4 regions of the Bacillus sp. 41-22 genome follow, and region 3 is predicted to be linked to each of the others. Evidence: riboswitches for the same ligand, from Rfam matches in the RefSeq annotation. Region 3 holds a riboswitch; each other region holds the start of a gene.
What was found. A riboswitch is a leader RNA that binds a small molecule or an ion and turns the genes downstream of it on or off. The one in region 3 is predicted to bind S-adenosylmethionine.
Positions count from the first base shown of each region.

Region 1: another riboswitch for S-adenosylmethionine. It lies ahead of LCF45_RS01100 (peptide ABC transporter substrate-binding protein); the one in region 3 lies ahead of LCF45_RS05090 (LLM class flavin-dependent oxidoreductase).
Region 2: another riboswitch for S-adenosylmethionine. It lies ahead of LCF45_RS01000 (MetQ/NlpA family ABC transporter substrate-binding protein); the one in region 3 lies ahead of LCF45_RS05090 (LLM class flavin-dependent oxidoreductase).
Region 4: another riboswitch for S-adenosylmethionine. It lies ahead of LCF45_RS24645 (methionine ABC transporter ATP-binding protein); the one in region 3 lies ahead of LCF45_RS05090 (LLM class flavin-dependent oxidoreductase).

Region 1 covers NZ_CP084035.1:190,768-193,895, reverse strand. The annotation lists gene proC (pyrroline-5-carboxylate reductase) at 1-164, shown strand, start outside; gene LCF45_RS01105 (aldo/keto reductase) at 166-999, shown strand; SAM riboswitch class I at 1,153-1,257, shown strand; gene LCF45_RS01100 (peptide ABC transporter substrate-binding protein) at 1,393-3,033, shown strand.
Region 2 covers NZ_CP084035.1:170,935-174,062, forward strand. The annotation lists gene LCF45_RS00995 (methionine ABC transporter ATP-binding protein) at 1-306, opposite strand, end outside; gene LCF45_RS01000 (MetQ/NlpA family ABC transporter substrate-binding protein) at 319-1,131, opposite strand; SAM riboswitch class I at 1,217-1,330, opposite strand; gene LCF45_RS01005 (NAD(P)-dependent alcohol dehydrogenase) at 1,411-2,319, opposite strand; gene LCF45_RS01010 (DUF6612 family protein) at 2,465-3,128, shown strand, end outside.
Region 3 covers NZ_CP084035.1:1,005,564-1,008,691, reverse strand. The annotation lists gene LCF45_RS05095 (ATP-grasp domain-containing protein) at 1-651, opposite strand, end outside; gene LCF45_RS05090 (LLM class flavin-dependent oxidoreductase) at 644-1,702, opposite strand; SAM riboswitch class I at 1,785-1,890, opposite strand; gene LCF45_RS05085 (hypothetical protein) at 2,147-2,353, shown strand; gene LCF45_RS05080 (DUF4352 domain-containing protein) at 2,559-3,110, shown strand.
Region 4 covers NZ_CP084035.1:4,768,672-4,771,799, reverse strand. The annotation lists gene LCF45_RS24660 (toprim domain-containing protein) at 1-237, shown strand, start outside; gene LCF45_RS24655 (thioredoxin family protein) at 241-549, shown strand; gene LCF45_RS24650 (hypothetical protein) at 702-1,046, shown strand; SAM riboswitch class I at 1,172-1,279, shown strand; gene LCF45_RS24645 (methionine ABC transporter ATP-binding protein) at 1,588-2,613, shown strand; gene LCF45_RS24640 (methionine ABC transporter permease) at 2,606-3,128, shown strand, end outside.

The DNA of each region.
Region 1 (3,128 bases), 810 kb from region 3:
CCGCTATGCTCCAGCAAAATCAGGATCCAGCTATGCTCCGCGAACAAGTAACAACACCAGGAGGCTCAACGGCTGAAGGCTTAAAAGTTCTATATGAAAATAATTTTTCAGAAGTCATTCAACAAGCAGTTGAAGCGACCAATAAAAAAGCTAGGGGGAATTAATATGACTTTAACAAGTTTAAACGACTATACAACATTACATAACGGCGTGAAAATGCCTTGGTTCGGCTTGGGTGTTTTTAAAGTTGAAGATGGTACAGAAGTAATTGATTCTGTAAAAGCAGCTATAAAAAATGGATACCGTAGTATCGATACTGCTGCGATATATAAAAACGAAGAAGGCGTTGGACAGGCAATTCAAGAATCTGGTATTCCTCGTGAAGAGTTATTCATCACTTCAAAAGTGTGGAATAGTGATCAAGGTTACGAGTCAACACTACAAGCATTTGAAACTACATTAGAAAAATTAGGTCTGGAATATTTAGATCTATATTTAGTACATTGGCCTGTAAAAGGAAAATACACTGAATCATGGAAAGCTTTAGAGCAGCTTTATAAAGATGGTCGTGTTCGTGCTATCGGTGTGAGTAATTTCCATATTCACCATTTGCAAGACGTATTTGAAATTGCAGAAATTAAACCAATGGTTAACCAAGTGGAATACCACCCACGTTTAGCACAAGAAGAATTACATGCCTTCTGTAAAGAACATAACATCCAGCTTGAAGCTTGGTCACCATTAATGCAGGGGCAGCTACTTAATCACCCAACATTACAAGAAATCGCTACGAAATATAATAAATCGACTGCACAAGTTATTTTACGTTGGGATCTACAAAATGAAGTTGTAACAATCCCTAAGTCTATTAAAGAACACCGCATTATTGAAAATGCAAACATCTTTGACTTTGAATTAAGCTCGGATGATATGAAAGCAATTCAAGCTTTAAATGAAAATCATCGCGTTGGTCCAGATCCAGATAACTTTAACTTCTAGTAGGGAAACCACTGCCATATGCAGTGGTTTTTTTAAAAAAATAAAACTGAAAATTCAAACTATATCCCATTTGATTGACACTTCATTATCTAAGGTGTAAGATTTTGAATTATCAAAGAAACACAAAAATTAATAAAATTTATTTGTTTACTCATTGTATCAAGAGAGGTGGAGGGACTGGCCCTTTGAAACCTCGGCAGCAGGTTCATTTTGAATACTGTGCCACTTCCTGCAAGCTTTGTGCTTGAAAGATAGAATGAGGGACTTCGTTTATATACGGGTGCATAACTTGTACGTAAAAATCCCTCTTTCTCAATACGAAAAGAGGGATTTTTTGTTTTTCATTTCCCTCATCATCATCCAATCTTATTAACTATTTAGGAGGAAAATCAAATGAAAAAGAAGTTTGTACCCGGTATTGCATCAGTTGTAGGAGTAAGTATTTTATTATCTGGTTGCGGTAGTTATAAAAACGAAGCGAGCGGAGCAAATGCAAAAGATGAGGCACCTAGTAAGCAAGTTTTAAACTTATCTTCTCCTACTGAGATTCGAACAATGGATACGGCTCGTGCTACAGATACTGATTCTGGTCAAGTAATGAGAAACGTATTTGAAGGTTTATACAATCTTGGTGAAGGTAATAAACCTGTTCCTGGCGTTGCGAAATCTCATGAAGTAAGTGCTGATAAAACGAAATACACATTCCATTTACGAGATTCAAAATGGTCGAACGGCACACCTGTAACAGCGAAAGATTTTGTCTTCGCTTGGCAAAGAGCTGTCGATCCAGCAACAGCTTCTGAATATGCTTTTTTATTCCTGGATATTAAAAACGCTAAAAAAATTAATAGCAAAGAACTCCCATCCGATCAACTTGGTATAAAAGCAGTTGATGACCATACGTTTGAAGTAGAATTAGAGCGCCCTGTTCCGTATTTTATTAGCTTAACGGCGTTCCCAACATTTCTACCAATCAACGAGGAATTCTTTAAAGCACAAGGTGATAAGTACGCTTTAGAAGATAACAAAATCTTGTACAACGGAGCTTTTACACTAAGCGATTGGAAGCATGAACAAAGCTTTAAATTTAAGAAAAACCCTACCTATTGGGATAAAGATAATGTCAAACTCGAAGAAATCAATTTCAACGTTGTGAAAGAGAAATCAACAGAAGTAAATTTATTCGAATCCAAACAATTAGACCGTATAAAACTAACATCTGACTTCGTTGATAAATATAAAAAGGATGCTAACTTTAAAGAACGTCCGAACGTAGGGGTACAGTTTTTACGTATGAATCAGCAAAACAAAGTACTTCAAAACGTTTCTGCACGCCAAGCAATCGATCAAACAATTGATCGAAAATCTTTTGTAAATACGTTATTAAATGATGGCTCTACACCAACCTTTAGTCTCGTGCCGAAAAACTTTGCAAAAGGGCCTGATGGAAAAGACTTCCGTACTGCAAACGGCGATTTAACAAAAGTTGATACAACATCTGCACAAGAATTATGGAAGAAAGCAAAAAAAGAACTTGGTTCTGAAAAGATAACATTAGAATTATTAACAAGTGATGGTGACCTTGAGAAGAAAACTGGTGAGTTCCTAAAAGGACAACTAGAAAAGAATTTAGATGGCTTAACGGTAAATATAAAACCGCAACCACGTAAACAACAAGTTTCACTCTTATTAAAAGGTGACTACGAGATTGGAATTGACGGTTGGAGCCCTGACTTTGCTGATCCAATTACATTCCTTGAACTATTTACGACGAATAACCCTTACAATTTAGATCATTACTCTAATAAAGAGTTTGATGAGACAATTGAAAAAGTTAAAACTACTTTGGCTGGTGATGAAAAAGCTCGCTGGGAAGCGTTACTAGCATCAGAAAAAATCTTATTTAAGGACTCTGTTATCGCTCCTCTTTACCAAAAAGGAGAATCTTATTTAGAGCGTTCTTATGTGAAAGGCATTGTGCAAGTAGACTTTGCAGGTCAATTAAACTTCAAATGGGCAAAAATTGAAAAATAAAGTGAAACTTTAATCAGCCCTCACCAATCGGGCTTTTACGGGCAGTTGATCCCCCCTAACTTCTTTGCTTTCACTGAATTTTGAGGCGAGGATCT
Region 2 (3,128 bases), 830 kb from region 3:
ATTTTCATAAACGGTAACGGTTTTAAGTAAATTGAATCCTTGAAAAATCATGCCGATCTTTTTTCTCGCCTTTGCGAGTTCTTTTGTCGATAAGGTTGTTAACTCTTGTTCATTTATAATGATATCTCCTGTCGTTGGTTTTTCTAATAAATTTACACAACGGATTAATGTACTTTTACCAGCGCCACTATATCCGATGATTCCAAATACTTCGCCCTTTTTTACTTTAAGGGAAGTTGATTTAAGAGCCTCAACATTCCCTTTTTTTGTTGTAAATACTTTGGAGACGTTTTTTAATTCAATCATTATAGTCAGCTCCTACCAAGACGGTAAAACAGAACCATCGAATTTTTTCTCAATGAAATCTTTTACTTCTTTAGATTGATAAGCTTTCTTTAATTTATTAACAACAGCATCATCTTTATTTTCAGTACGAACAACGACCCAATTCACATATGGTGAATCTTTTCCTTCGCGGAAAATAGAATCTTTCGCTGGGCTTAATTTTGCACCTAATGCAAAGTTTGTATTAATTGCAGCTGCCTTTACTTCACTTAGCTGTGTTGGTAATTGAGATGCCTCTAATTCAACAATCTTTAAATTTTTCGGGTTTTCAATTACATCTTTTGCAGTCGCTTTTTCTGTAGCTTTTGGATCAACCTTTAAAACACCTGCTTTTTCAAATAGCTTTAAAGCACGAAGCTCATTTGTTGGATCATTTGGGACAGCGATTGCATCGCCCTCTTTTAATTCTTTTACATCTTTTAAGCTTTTAGAATATACACCCATAGGGAATGTTACTGTGGAAAATACTTCAGTTAATTTCATGTTGCGTTCAGCTTTAAATACGTCTAAATAAGATTTAGTTTGATAGCTATTTACATCGAGGCTTTTTTCATCTAAAGATACGTTTGGCGCTACATAATCATTAAATACCTTTACATCAATTTCGAGACCATCTTTTGCTGCCACTTCTTTTACCTTTTCAAAAATTTGTTCATGCGGTCCACCCGTTACGCCGACAGTAATCTTTTTCTCATCTAATGCTTTTACCTCTTTATCAGAATTAGCACCACATGCACCTAACAATAATACCGCTCCACTTACAATACTTAATAACACCTTTTTCATCTATAATTCCCCCTTAATATACGTTCCAAAATAAAAAGCACCTCTCAAAAATAAGAGAGGTGCCGAATAGACGAAATAGGTTCCTCTCTTATCTTCCAAAACGAAAATCGTTCTGCAGGAATTAGCACCTTAGCTTATACGTTATAAGCTCGGTTGCCGGGCATCATCGGGCCAGTCCCTCCGCCACTCTTGATAAGAGTATGTGTATGTAGTTTTTTAATATGGTACTAATAGTAAATCTTACAAAAAGAATTGTCAATATTATTTTCTGAATATATTTTATTTTAAGGTAATCGAAACGTTCCCTTTTTTATGTCCCTTTTCCACATACATATGAGCTTCAGCAATTTCTTCTAATCGGTAAGTTCTATCAATAACGGGCTTTAGTTTTTCCGTTTCGACTAGTTTTTTTAATAGAATCATATCCTCTTTACTTACCTTGGCCATCATTCCATTAACAGATACATATTTTCCATTGGGTGTTAATGTATTTGTACAAAGGGATTTTTTATACTTCCCAACTGCATCAAATATAATATCGTAGCATTTGCCTTGCTTAGTAAAATCTTCTTTCGTATAATCAATTACTTTATCAGCTCCTAAAGATTGCACGAGTTCAAAATTTGAATTACTACAAACAGCCGTAACGGTCGCGCCGAAATATTTAGCAAGTTGTACAGCAGCTGTTCCTACTGATCCGGAGGCACCATATATGAGCACTTGTTGCCCTTTTTTTATACGGCCCTTTCTCAGGAAATGTAATGCTGAAGTTCCGCCAAAAGGAATAACTGCCGCTTCTTCATACGTCACATTGGTAGGTTTTAATGTTATTAATCCACTTTCATGTACGCATGTGTACTCGGCATAACCACCGAGGTTTAGTTCTGTTAATGCAAAAATTGGATCACCTTTTTTAAATTGAGTTACATCTGTTCCTACTTCTTCGATTTCACCGGATAACTCTACGCCGAGTACAGGTTTTCTCGGTTTTCTGAAACCTAATATGATCCTCATAGGAATCCAAAATAAGAGGGGGCTATTAAAGCCGCGTATTCTACAATCTCCAGTCGTTACACTTGTTGCGTGAATTTTAATTAATACTTCGTTCTTTTTAGGTGTAGGTTTCTCTATATTTTGAAGCTGAAGAACGTTAGGTGGTCCATACTGTGTGCAAATGATCGCCTTCATAATGACCTCCTGAAATGAGTTGTTGTTATTTACATCATATTTAAAACCTTCATTAAACATGTCGCTATATAGCGAATAAAGATTAAAAATTATATAGATTTCGTAGGAAAAGAGGTGATATTATTTTGGGAAAGGGGGCGACATTATGAAAAAAACTATTATTATTTCAAGTTTAGTGCTTGCAATCAGTCTAGGGGTAGGGTGTAGCAATGAGAAAACAACAAAGACTGATGAACCGAAAAAAGAAGCCATGCAAAAAGAAAAGGAATTAGAAGCGAAGGATGTTTTCAAGAAAACGAACGAAGCTTTTAAAAATGAAGAAAATGTAACGATGACATATGATGTAGGGTTAAAAGCTGAGGGAACAGAGATGGATATATTAAAGGCTAAGATGCAATTAGAGCCAAAGACAAAGAATTCTCGTTCTGAAATGAATATTTCTGGTACAGATGTTGTAGTGTATACTGTGGATGGTAAAGTTGCTGGTGAGGTGAAAAACCCTAATACAGGAGAAGTTATAACCGTACCAGAGGAGCAATTAAACGCTGGTGGAATGAAAGCGACTCAAGATATTATAGATAATTTAGAAGTACCAGCAGTAGTTTTAGATAAAATGAAGATGGAGAAAAGCGGAGATAAATATAAACTGAAATTTACATTAAAAGGGCAAGAAACAGAAAGTATGTTAACTAGCATGGATGAAACGCAGAAGAAAATGTTACAAGCACAAAATGCGAAGATAGAAGAAGTGGATGCAGAATATATCATTACAAAAGATTTTAAATATGAATCAGCGAAGATAGATATGA
Region 3 (3,128 bases):
AGAGCAAGCATCTGCTGGACAAAGCTCAAATCCTTCTGATGTATCTACTTTAACTGCATATACAAACTGACCGCCTACAAACTCACAACGTGTAATATATGGTTCTGGCGCTTCAATATATTGCTGGATTAAAGTAATTCCATCAATGGGTTCTTCAAATGTCGGACCATCCAAATATTGTTCTAAAGTATCAATAGAATGAAAAAGTTGAACACCAAGGCCTTTACCTGCACGGTTATGTTTTGTAATGAATGGCACTTCCCCTAACTCCTTTGCTGCTTTTACTATATTATCACGGCCAACAGCACCAATTGTTTTCGGCACTTGTATCCCAAAATTTCTTAATGCTGCATATTGATTCAATTTACTTACTTCAAGGCGTAATGCACGAGACCCATTAAATACTGTTCGTCCGTATCCCTCTAGCCAAGCAAGAACTCCTTCAGTCAACTCAGGTGCATATCGATGCCCTCTCGTATGTGAAGAAGCACTCATACGGCTATAAAAAACACCTTGGGGAGGTTCTTTTTCTAACGAAAGTGTTCCTTCATTTAAAAACCATTCCTCATAAGGTAACTCCAGTTCTTCCAATCTTTTCACCAAATGATCCGTCCATTCCTTATTCTCATGTAATATGTAAATTTTACTCATTTGTAATCAATTCCTTTCTTTTTGCTTCAACTAATGGCATCACTTTTTCAGAAAATCGTTTCATCTCTTCAAGCTGTGGAGAAAATTGTAAAAGTAATAACGTAACACCCACTTTTTCAAAAGCAAGTATCCTTTCTGCAATTTGTTCTGGTGTTCCGATTAAATTAGGACGTAATCCACGATTAGATACGGAATAATCATTGAGCTTCACTTGCTGTTCCAAATGCGACTTACTAATAAAATCTTGGTAACCCGCATAACCTAAAGCATCGTCTTTCACATCCGTTATACGTCTCCATTCTTCTAATGCCTCTTCTTCTGTATCACGACAAATGACGTAAGCCGCGAGCCCGAATGACTGCAATGGCTCCTCTGTAACTTTCTTTCTACGATTCTTCATATCTTCTATTTTCACAAATACTTCTTCCACTGTTCCCCCATGCATTACATATGCATCCGCGTGATTTACAATGACCTCTTTTCCTCTCTCACTCTCACCACCTGCATAAAGCTTAATTCCTTGTTTCTGCACAGGTTTTGGACTTAAATGTGTATGATGAAGCTCATAAAAGTTCCCTTTATAAGAAAACTCTTCTTCTTTCCAAAGCTCTTTCAAAACTGTTACAAATTCCTCTGTGCGATCATACCGTTCATCATGTGCGGTAAATACCCCGCCGTACTGCTTCGCTTCTTCTTCCCACCATGCTGAAACTACATTTAATGTAAAACGGCCATTACTTAATTGATCGATATTTGCTGCCATTTTCGCTGTAACTGCTGGATTGTGGAAGCCAGGTCTTACAGCTGTCATAATCTCTAATCGATCCGTTACCGCAGCAAGTGCTGCCGCAGTTGTCCACGCTTCTAAACTTGGTGCTGAAACACCTTTTATATCATTTAAATTTAATTCTGCTATAAGTGTTGTTGAAAAACCTAATTGTTCTGCCGCTTGCGCTGTTTGTTTTGCATACTCAAACGTAGGCGGCATAGATTCATCATCTACATTTCGAAGCCATCCCCCAAAAATCGGCAACCAAAAACCATACTCCACTACCTATTCCCCCTTTATCTTTTAACCATAAAAAAAGCTACTCTTAACGAAATAAGAGTAGCCTTCTTGACTAAATGAACCGCCCTTATCTTTCAGGTGTTTTTCACCTGCAGGATTTGGCACCTTTCGTCTAAAACGAGGTTGCCGAAGTTTCATAGGGCCCGTCCCTCCACTTCTCAACATAAGAATTGTTTGATTTCCATTTATTATAATCATCAGAATAATAAAAATCAATCGTTTAATACTTATTTTTCCGATAAACATTAAATGATATATGAAACATCATATTGTTATAGAGATTTATAGGGTATTATGTTGTTTTACTTGCGGATATATAAAGGGCTATGTTGTATCATGTCGAAAACATCATTTATAACCAAGTTGCTTTACTTCTATCTTAAAAACACAGAAAAATAAATATCAATCAAATGAGGTGTTAGTAACATGAAAAATAAACGATGCGAGAATTGTGGTTCTACTACATTTAAAGAAGGAAGGATTGGATCTGCTTATCATGCATATGTTTGTGAGGATGAATCTAGTAGATTCTTTTCAGGAGGGAAACGTTCCAAACTATTAACCACATTTTGTTTAGAGTGCGGTGAGGTGCAATCATTTAGAGTTGAAAAACCGGAGATATTTAAAGAATAAAATAATACTAATTACATATTTACAGTAGGAATGATAACAACGGACGATTTCGCTACAACTAGAGTAAATACACCAATCATATTAATAAAAAACAAGAATAAGGTGTCTAAAGGACCCCCTATTTTGAGCCAATAATGAGACATTATGTTAATCTTATATGTATAGTTGCACAAAATTGAGAAACTTAAGGAGACAGATCAATTTTATGAGAAAATCATTCATATTACTTACTTTAATTCTAGTATTAGTCAGTGTTACGGCTGCTTGTACACAAGATAAAAAAGATAGTGCCGTTGAAAATGGTCCAATAGAAGAACCAACCGCAAAAAATGAAAATGAAGAATTAATAAATTTTGAAGAAAAAGAAGATATGAGCCGCTTGGAACAAGGTATTTTATTAGTTGGTGAGAGTGTTAAAGGAGGCTATTACTTGGCCACCGTTCAAAGTGCATATTTAAATGCTAACAACGATTCCGTCGTTGTTAATGTCTCTGTAAAAAATGTACGAGGTCAAACGATTGGACTATCAGAATTAAAATATAACCTAAAAGATGAAAAAGACGGAAAGGCCTATGAAGGCAAGGTGCTTGACCAAAACCCTTCTGATATACAAGTTAAACCAAATGAAACAGTAGAATTGAAAATAGCTTTTGAAGTACCAAGTACCACAGATGAATATATGTTCTATATTGAAAGCTCTTTAGACCCTCTAGAAACAAACTGGAAAATTGATAAGCTGCAATCACAAAAAAACTAAATCTAAAATACAATATAA
Region 4 (3,128 bases), 1.5 Mb from region 3:
GGTTTGTCGAAAATGGATGAGCTCATTGATCAATTTTTTGATAAGGACGTATATGTGCTAGTGGATGCTGATGATGCAGGAGAAAAGTTAAGGAAACAATTCCGAAAAGAATTTCCGCAAGCAGAGCATATTTATATTGATCGCTCGTATCGCGAGGTGGCGACTGCACCTTCTTCACATTTAGCAAATGTATTATGGGGAGCAGACATTGACGTTTATACAGAATATTTACGGTAAGGAATGATAGAAGTGATTGATTGGACAGGTGCCGAAGCTACAGCCCTAATAGGAAATGAAGAAAAAACAGTGTTATATGTGTATACACCAATGTGTGGAACATGCCAATTGGCAAAGAAGATGTTAACGGTCGTTGAGATGACGATTGAAGATTTGAAAATTGGAATGTTAGATTTAAATTATGCCCCGCATTTAGCGAAAGAGTATGGGATAGAAAGTGTACCGTGTTTACTTATTTTTGAAAATGGGACACTGATGAAGAAAATATATGCATTTCATTCGGTTGAATATTTATATACGGAATTAAAGTAGGCGGCAAAGTTTTTGCCGCCTCGACATATTTCTTGGGAAATATGTCGACATGCGTGATAGATACAGTATTTGTCGAGCGAAAATAACAGGATTGCCCTTTAATAAGAGGGAATGGTATGTAATAGAAAGTGATATGAGGGATGTGGTTTAGGATGAAATTATATTCTTTGCTTCAATCATTTGTAAATTACGCTAATGGTCAATATCATTTAGAACCGCTTTTAAGGCAAGGAGAAAGAACTGTTAATTTTCGTTTTGGAGATGAATGCTGTTCGTTACAAATTTCAAGAGATTATATAGAACTTTTGAAAGAGGCGAGAGGAACGGAACAAATCGTTTGTTTAGAGGAAGAGGATGTACAAAAGTTAGTGACTGGAAATATGAGGTTGCAAAAGTTAATGAGTGATGGACGGGTACAATATTCTGGAACGTATCGAACGATGTTATTAGTTGAATCGATGTTTCATATATGTAAACCGATGTCAGTCGGAGCTTAAAATTCTGAAGTTTCTTTTTTTACGAAAATTTCTGTTGACAGAGCGTGTGGATATTGATACAATTCAATTCATAAAATATAGACAATTTCATAAATTTTAAATCAGACGAAAATTTAATCTGATTTCTCTTATTAAGAGAGGTGGAGGGACTGTGCCCTGTGAAGCCCGGCAACCGTCAACTTATGTTGAAATGGTGCCAATTCCTGCAAAGCAAATGCTTTGAGAGATGAGAGAGAGGGATAATGTTGTTATATACGCATATAAACCTTTCTGCTTCTCTAGAAGCGGAAAGGTTTTTTGTTGTTTGAATGCGGAGGACATTCAAATAATAAGAGGAGCTATAACGATGGACTACACGCATGAAAAATAAAAAAATGCGGAGTCTATCCAAAGTTTTATGAAATCTAGCTCCAGCGGCTAGAACAGTCGGTCGTTTCATCCCTTCCTATGAGGCAAAAAGCGCCTCTACGTCTGGGATTCCAACGCCCTCTTGTTCTAAGCGAGCCGCTTGCGCTTTTTATTTAAAAAAGGGGTGAACATCATGATCTTATTAGAAAATGTAAAGAAAATATATAAGGCAAAAAGCGGTGATGTCACTGCTGTAGATAACGCCAACTTAAAAGTAGATAAGGGTGAAATATTTGGTGTTATTGGATATAGTGGCGCTGGGAAAAGTTCGTTAATCAGATTGTTTAATCAGTTAGAGAAACCAACTTCTGGCCAAATTACAATTGCGAATCGTGTGATTTCAGCGATTACTGGAAATGAACTTCGTAAGGCAAGACAAGAAATCGGAATGATTTTTCAGCATTTCAACTTACTTTGGTCACGAACTGTGCGTGAAAATATCGCATTCCCACTTGAAATTGCAGGTGTCGATAAGGCGGAGAGAAGAAAACGTGTCGATGAGTTAATTCATCTTGTTGGATTAGAAGGAAGAGGAGACGCGTACCCATCTCAGCTAAGTGGTGGACAAAAGCAGCGCGTCGGGATTGCAAGAGCGTTAGCAAATAATCCACAAGTACTTTTATGTGATGAAGCAACGTCAGCTCTTGATCCGGAAACGACAGATCAAATTTTAGATTTATTGTTAGATATTAATAAGCGTCTCGGCTTAACAATTGTATTGATTACGCATGAGATGCACGTTATTCGCAAAATTTGTAATCGAGTTGCTGTAATGGAAAAAGGGAAGATCGTAGAAACGGGTCCAGTACTTGACGTATTCCGTAATCCACAGCAAGACATTACAAAACGATTTGTACAGCAGTTAACTGATTCTGAAGATACAAATGAAACGATTGAAAGTTTAATAGAAAAGTATCCAGATGGAAAAGTAATTCGTTTGCAGTTTGTCGGTGAAGCGGTAGAAAGACCGGTACTTCAAAGGTTAATGCAGCGCGGTGATATAGAAGTTAGCATTTTGCAAGGAAATATCGCGCAAACGAATAACGGATCTTACGGAAGTTTAGTCGTTCATTTAAATGGTGAAGAAACAGCGATCCAGCAAGCAATAGAAGGGATTCATCAAGATCAAGTAGAGCTGGAGGTGATTGCACATGGATAAGTTAATCGCAAATATTGATTGGAATCAAATGTTAGAAGCAACTGGTGAAACGTTATATATGACGGCAATCGCAGCACTTGCCACATTTGTTTTAGGACTTATTTTAGGACTATTACTCTTTATGACAGCGAAAGATAATTTATGGGAAAATAAAGCGATTAATACGGTGATTGGAGCGTTCGTAAACATTTTCCGTTCTATACCGTTCATCATTTTAATTATTTTATTAATCCCGTTCACAAAGATTCTTCTTGGAACAATACTCGGAGCGAGTGCAGCGCTGCCAGCTTTAATTATTGGAGCGGCACCATTTTACGCGAGAATGGTTGAAATCGCGCTTCGTGAGATTGATAAAGGTGTAATTGAAGCTTCAAAAGCGATGGGAGCAAAAACAAGCACAATTATTTTGAAGGTGTTAATTCCAGAATCGTTACCAGCGTTAGTATCTGGTATTACGGTTACGACTATTGCTTTAGTAGGCTATACAGCAATGGCAGGTGTTGTTGGTGCTGGTG